2 linked regions of the Bremerella sp. P1 genome follow. Each later gene encodes a partner of the first gene's protein in a complex. Links are inferred from orthologs where the notes say so. Each region holds a gene or a part of one and is shown in the gene's direction. Other genes may lie near its edges.

What was found. Proteins that work in one complex are often made in the same cells at the same time.
Region 2: the proteins of mnmG (region 1) and PSR63_RS23055 are in contact, whole or in part, in a solved structure (PDB 9HIP), measured with the Escherichia coli proteins. The link is inferred for Bremerella sp. P1 from one-to-one orthologs.

The regions. Positions count from the first base shown.
Region 1 is NZ_CP118164.1:1,439,099-1,442,409, forward strand. The notes cover bases 85-2,996. They hold mnmG (tRNA uridine-5-carboxymethylaminomethyl(34) synthesis enzyme MnmG), read left to right. Parts: upstream 85-577; coding sequence 578-2,416; downstream 2,417-2,996. Other genes in these bases: PSR63_RS06055 (phosphorylase family protein), read right to left, coding at 85-377; PSR63_RS06065 (response regulator), read left to right, coding at 2,847-2,996. Also shown: more of PSR63_RS06055, read right to left, coding at 1-84; more of PSR63_RS06065, read left to right, coding at 2,997-3,311. UniProt on the Escherichia coli protein: NAD-binding protein involved in the addition of a carboxymethylaminomethyl (cmnm) group at the wobble position (U34) of certain tRNAs, forming tRNA-cmnm(5)s(2)U34.
Region 2 is NZ_CP118164.1:5,567,406-5,570,769, reverse strand. The notes cover bases 327-3,291. They hold PSR63_RS23055 (tRNA modification GTPase), read left to right. Parts: upstream 327-1,112; coding sequence 1,113-2,471; downstream 2,472-3,291. Other genes in these bases: PSR63_RS23050 (Gfo/Idh/MocA family protein), read left to right, coding at 2,740-3,291; PSR63_RS23060 (YidC/Oxa1 family insertase periplasmic-domain containing protein), read left to right, coding at 327-1,094. Outside these bases: more of PSR63_RS23060, read left to right, coding at 1-326; more of PSR63_RS23050, read left to right, coding at 3,292-3,364. UniProt on the Escherichia coli protein: Exhibits a very high intrinsic GTPase hydrolysis rate. Involved in the addition of a carboxymethylaminomethyl (cmnm) group at the wobble position (U34) of certain tRNAs, forming tRNA-cmnm(5)s(2)U34.

The DNA.
Region 1 (3,311 bases):
AAATCGGAAACCAGCCCACCAGCAAAGCCCGCTGATACGATCCACTTCGGTCCGATGATATCAATCACATCACGCACGGCGGCCGCGGCTGACTTTCGCCCGACGCCTGTTTCGACAACTCCAACGACGCGATCGCCCAGCCTGCCAACGGTGACCGTTCGCTTCTCCATCTTCACGGGTGTTGGGGAATCAAGTGACTCTTTGAATCCGGCGGACTCTACCCCCAACGCAAAAACTACAACCACATCTGGCTTGGGGATATCTTCCGGGGCCGTTTCCTCCGAATTGTGTTCGGCCAGCTGCTGCGAGACAAAGTCCCGCACGACCGTTTGGCCTTGTTGCTGGAGGAAGTTGGAAACGAGGTAGCGTAGGAGCATAGGATAGTTTTCAGTTTGAGGTGTTCAGTTTTCAGATTCGGCGGTGCGGTGCCCCGCAGATGCCAAATGTTCTGGCTTTCTATCACTGAAAACGGAACACTTCGCGCTGAAAACTTGAAATCCGCCCCTTCGCGAACCTCGAAGGTGGCATCTACAATACAAGCTTCGCTCATAAAGCAGGTTGATTGCAAGGTGATTGGATGTCGGAGTGTCGTTATCAATATGACGTAATTGTCGTCGGAGCCGGGCACGCAGGTACCGAGGCCGCCATGGCCGCTGCGCGTCTGGGAGCCAAAACGGCACTGCTGACGACCAATCTCGATACGGTTGCTCAGATGAGCTGTAACCCAGCGATCGGCGGTATTGCCAAGGGGCAGATCGTACGAGAAATCGATGCCATGGGTGGCATCATGGGTCAAGCAATCGACGCCACCGGCATCCAGTTCCGACTATTGAATCGCCGCAAGGGCCCCGCGATGCATAGTCCGCGAGCTCAAGCGGACAAGAAGGCATACCAGTTTTGGGTCAAACTGGCAGTTGAAGATCAAGCCAACCTCGACCTGCGGCAAGAGATCGTCAGTGATCTACTGACCGAAGAAGTTGATGGCAAACAGCGTATCACCGGCGTCAGCGTGCATGGCGGGGCTATTTATTCCGCACCACGCGTCGTCCTGACCACCGGCACGTTTCTTTCCGCGATCATGCACACCGGCGAAACCAAAACGCCTGGCGGTCGCGGGGGCGAGGGAACGTCCAGTGGTATTAGCAGCGCCCTGAATCGGCTCGGCTTTCGGCTAGATCGCTTCAAGACCGGCACGCCAGCTCGTTTGAATTTCAATTCGATCGACTTTGAACAAACGGAACTGCAACCAGGCGACGACGACCCTCAAGCTTTCTCGTACCTGACGGGAAAGCTCGATCTCGAGCAGATGCCGTGTCATATCACCTACACCAACGAAAAGGTGCATGACCTTATCCGAGCCAACCTGCATCGCGCCCCGATGTATAGCGGGCAGATCGATTCGCGGGGACCTCGCTATTGTCCGAGTATCGAGGACAAAGTCGTTCGTTTCGCTGACAAAGATCGGCACCAGCTGTTCTTGGAACCGGAAGGGTTCAACACGCGCGAAGTCTACGTCAACGGGATCTCGACCAGCTTGCCGCGCGACGTTCAGGACGAGATGTTCAAGCTGATTCCCGGACTCGAGAACGCTCAGATCATGCGATATGGATACGCAGTCGAGTACGACTTCTGCCCGCCCGATCAGCTGTGGCCTTCTTTGCAAACCAAGGATGTAACCGGGCTCTATTTCGCTGGCCAGATCAACGGAACCACCGGCTACGAAGAAGCGGCGGCTCAAGGATTGATGGCCGGTATTAACGCGGCCCTGGAAGGTCGCGCTGAAGATCCGTTGGTACTGGGCCGCGAGCAAGCTTACATCGGTGTACTGATTGACGACCTGGTTACCTGCGGTGTCGACGAACCGTACCGAATGTTTACCAGCCGGGCCGAGCACCGCTTGATGCTTCGGCAAGACAATGCCGACCGCCGGCTGACGCCACTGGCAAACGAACGCGGCCTGATTCCGCCTCAGCGGTGGGAAGCGTTCACGAACAAGCAGCAGCAGATCGATGTCGCAATGCAGGTCCTGGGCAGCACTCGGCACCAAGGCAATCTCTTGTCGAGCATCCTGAAGCGTAATGACTCATCTTGGGAACAAGTCTGCGAGCTAGCACCGTCGCTTCGAGAGATCACCGACGAAGCGGCTTTGCAGGTCACCTACGACATTCGCTACGAGGGGTACATCGCTCGTCAGCAGGTCGAAGTCGAGAGGCAAAAGCGGCTCTCGCACAAACGAATTCCTGAGTCTTTCGATTTTACGCGACTTACCCAGATGCGAACTGAGGCCCGCGAGAAGCTTTGTCAGATCCGCCCAACCTCGGTTGCTCAGGCCGAACGGATCAGTGGAATTACCCCCTCTGACATCGCTCTGCTACTGGTTTATCTCGATGGTCGGATGGGTGCAAAATCCTCCTAACTTGGGGATATTGATAGGGTTGCTATCACTAGCAAGCAGTCAAAAAGTACCCAAATTCCGGGGTACTTGCCCTTGAAAGCTTTTGGATTGTGATTAGGCAAAATATTGGCCAGCGTTTCACTTTGTGTCACAAACTGTTGTCGCATCTTAACTTACGCCATCAACATCAATCTTGACGTGGCAATCTAGGACAGTATAATTCCGGCATCTGGCAAATTCGGTAAACAGGGTATATCCGGATGAAGAGCGGAAATACTCATTTATCGTGGGGTGCAACGATTACACACCTTCCAGAAAATTAGAGTTTTAAACGGGATGTACTCGTTTGACACGGATGCGCGGAGCGCGAGGATGCTCAGGAAAACGTGGCGGCCTCCAAACTCACTTATCGCATTGGTAGCCAAACACGCTAGGGATAGGATGACAGCACATGAAAACAGTCTTTACCACCGGTGAAGCAGCGAAAATCTGCAAGGTCAGCCAACAGACCATTATTCGTTGCTTCGACTCGGGGCAACTGAAAGGATTTCGCGTCCCAGGCAGCCGGTTTCGTCGCATCCCGCGTGATCAGCTTTACAACTTCATGCGTGAGAACGGCATCCCGACCGATGCTCTGGAAAGTGGCAAGCGTAAGGCCTTGATCGTTGACGACGACGTCGATCTGGTCGAATTGCTGGTCGATGCGTTTGAACGCGACGGCCGCTTCGAACTGCGAACCGCTAACAACGGTTTTGACGCCGGCATGCTGGTCAAGGAATTCCACCCGGACATCGTCGTTCTCGACATCATGCTACCGGACATCAACGGTAAGGAAGTCTGCCAACGCGTCCGCATGGACAAGACGATGGAAGACGTCAAAATCCTCTGCATCTCTGGCATGATCGAACAGGACAAG
Region 2 (3,364 bases), 4.1 Mb from region 1 along the record:
CGCCGCTTTACAACTTAGACACCAACGTCAAAACGAAGTATGCCGGCGTCGATGCCCAGTACTTCAACAGCTCGTTGCTGCTGGACCACGAAAACAGCTCGACCTCCATCGACCTGGCCGAGGCAACCGCAGCTCCGATCGCTCCGATTGATGAATCGTACGAACCCAAAACGGACTGCACGTTCACCCTGCAAAGCCGTGCCTATCCGATCGGCGGCGGCGAAACGGTTAACCAGAAGTTCCGTATCTTTGCCGGGCCGAAGAAGACCGACGTGCTGAAGCATTATGGCCTCGGCAAAGTCGAGTACTACGGTTGGTTCAGCCCAGTCTCCTCGATCCTGTTGGTCGTGCTGCATGGGCTGTACTCGGTCTTGGGAAGTTATGGGCTGGCGATCATCGTGCTGACGCTGATGGTGCGTGGTGCGATGCACCCGATCAGCCGCAAGCAGGCCAAGAACATGCAGATCCAGCAGGCTCTTGCTCCGGAAATCAAACGCATCAGCGACCAATACAAGGACGACCCCGAAGGACGCCTCAAAGCCCAGCAAGAACTGTTCAAGAAGCACAACTTCAACCCCGTGGGCGGTTGCTTGATGATGTTCATCCAGTTGCCGATCTTCCTGGGACTTTACCGGGCACTCGCGGTCGACTTCCAACTGCGACAAGCGCCGCTGATTCCTGGCCTGGCATGGTGTTCGAACCTGGCCGCTCCTGACCAATTGATGTACTGGGCGAACTGGATGCCTGAGTTCCTCTCGCGTCCAACCGGCTTCCCGAGCTTGGGTCCTTACCTCAACATCTTGCCGCTGGTGACCGTTTCGTTGTTCCTGGTGCAGCAGAAGCTGTTCATGCCTCCACCGCAAGACGAACAACAAGCGATGCAGCAGCGAATCATGACCATCATGATGATCTTCATGGGTGTCATGTTCTTTAAAGTCCCGTCGGGTCTGTGTATCTACTTCATCACCTCCAGCATCTGGGGTATCGTCGAACGGAAGCTGCTTCCCAAGCCGAAGAACATCCCCGTGGTGGTCGAGGCCAAGAAGGAAGAGATCAAGCAGCCGAAAGTCCGCCAGGCGAAGAAGAAAAAGTAGCGACCTTGAGGACGCTGCATGGCTATGGACCTGGAACAAACGATCGTCGCGATTTCTTCCGCGCCGGGAATCGGTGGCAGGTCGATCGTTCGCCTGAGCGGTGAAGATGCCGTTCGCTTGGCGATGAGCATCACAAGCGAGCCGGATGCGGTCACGGTCACCGGCTCGCAGGTCGTCCAGCGCGAGATCTGCCTACCTGGCAAGCGAACGCTGACGGCCGACTTCTGGATCTGGCCCACCTCGCGCAGCTATACGAAACAGCCGCAGGTTGAAATTCATCTGCTCGGTAGCCGAGCAGTCGCTGACCTGGTGCTGATTGGCTTGCGCCGCGCTGGTGCACGACTCGCTCAACCGGGCGAGTTCACGATGCGAGCCTTCCTGGCTGGTCGACTCGATCTCACCCAGGCGGAAGCCGTACTTGGAGTGATCGACGCCCACGGCGAGCAGCGATTTCAATCGGCGCTGCGACAACTCTCAGGCGGGCTGTCGGGTCCCCTGCAAAACGCACGCAATGACTTGATCGAGCTGTTAGCGCTGTTGGAAGCAGGTCTCGACTTTGTCGAAGAAGACATCGAGTTCATCGAGATGGAGGAACTCCGGGAGCGTGTGTCCAGCATCGTGAACTCGCTGGCGCAGCTGCGCGATCAGATTCGTTCGCGGACAACCAACCAGTCGATACCCAAGGTAGTGCTGCTGGGTCTACCCAACGCTGGCAAAAGCAGCTTGTTCAATGCCCTGGCCGGATCCGACGAAGCGATTACTTCGCCCATCTCAGGAACGACGCGCGACTTCATCACTCGCAAGCTGAACTGGGACAATATCGAACTCGAATTGGTCGATACGGCCGGACACGAATCGTTCGAGGATGGTGATGAGATCCGAAAATTTATGGCGGATCAGACCCGATTTGCCACCGAAGATTGCGACGTCGGAATCCTCTGCGTCGATGCCGGTGTTGGCATGTCGGATCAGGATCGTGAATTAAGTCAGAGAATTCCGCCAGACCAGCTCCTGGTTGTCGCTACAAAATGCGACTCGCCGGACGCCAACAGTCCGGCATTCGCCTCGTATGCAACCAGCGCCAAGACGGCAGCCGGCATTGAAACTTTGCAACAAGCCATTGTGACTAAACTTACGGAGTTGGAATTAACCGAGGACGCCCTGGTCCCCAGCTCAGCGATCCGCTGCCTGGGAGCGATCGAGGAAACGTTAGGGGCGCTTTCCACCTGTTTGGAGAGTATCGCGGGTTATCAGTCCGAGGAATTGATCGCTTCTGAGATCCGTTACGCTATTGGACAGCTCTCTGAAGTTGTGGGCGCGGTCTATACCGATGACATTCTGGACGTGATCTTCTCCCGATTTTGCATTGGAAAATAGGACCAGATTCTTGTAATTTTGTGCCGGGTTTGATTGCATAAACCTTATCTAATCGCTAAGTTGACAACTTAGGCGGCATGCTAAGGGGCCGTTCTGTTCGTACGGACGCGGTCAGATTGCCGACCTATCCTGCCACCTTAGTTTCCCATCCAGCCATTCCTTTTTCGCCAATTACCGCTTCTTCGGCCCTTCTCGCTTTGTAATTCTTTCTTGAGCACAAGGCCCGCCAGAAGCAACTGATTTGCAAATCAACGAGGAGAATAAGTACATGCGTTCTAACGAGAATCGTCGTAACTTCATGAAGCTGACGGCTGCCGCCGGTGCTGGCTTCTGGGCGGCTGCTGGTGTGCAGGCCCAAGAGACGAAGTCCCCTAACGAGAAGATCAACTTTGCCAGTATCGGTATCGGTGGTAAAGGTTCGAGCGACTCGAATGATGCTGGCCGCGCCGGCAACATGGTGGCGATCGTCGACATCGACAAAGAACGCCTGGAACAGGCCGGTGTCCGCTTCCCCGACGCCAAGAGCTACACCGACTACCGTGAAATGCTGACCGAAATGGGCGACAAGGTCGACGCCGTCACCGTCAGTACGCCAGACCACTCGCACGCTCCTGCTTCGGCTATGGCCATGAGCATGGGCAAGCACTGCTTCACCCAAAAGCCGCTGACCCACAGCATCTGGGAAGCACGTCGCCTGGGCGAAATCGCTAAGGAAAACAAGGTTGTTACTCAGATGGGTAACCAAGGTACGGCTGAACGTGGCGTTCGTCGTGCAGCTGAAATCATCCAAGGTGGTGGTATCGGCAACGTGAAGGAAGTTCACGTCTGGACCAACCGTCCTGTGTGGCCACAAGGTGTTGCCAAGCCAGAAGCACAACCGATTCCAGATCACC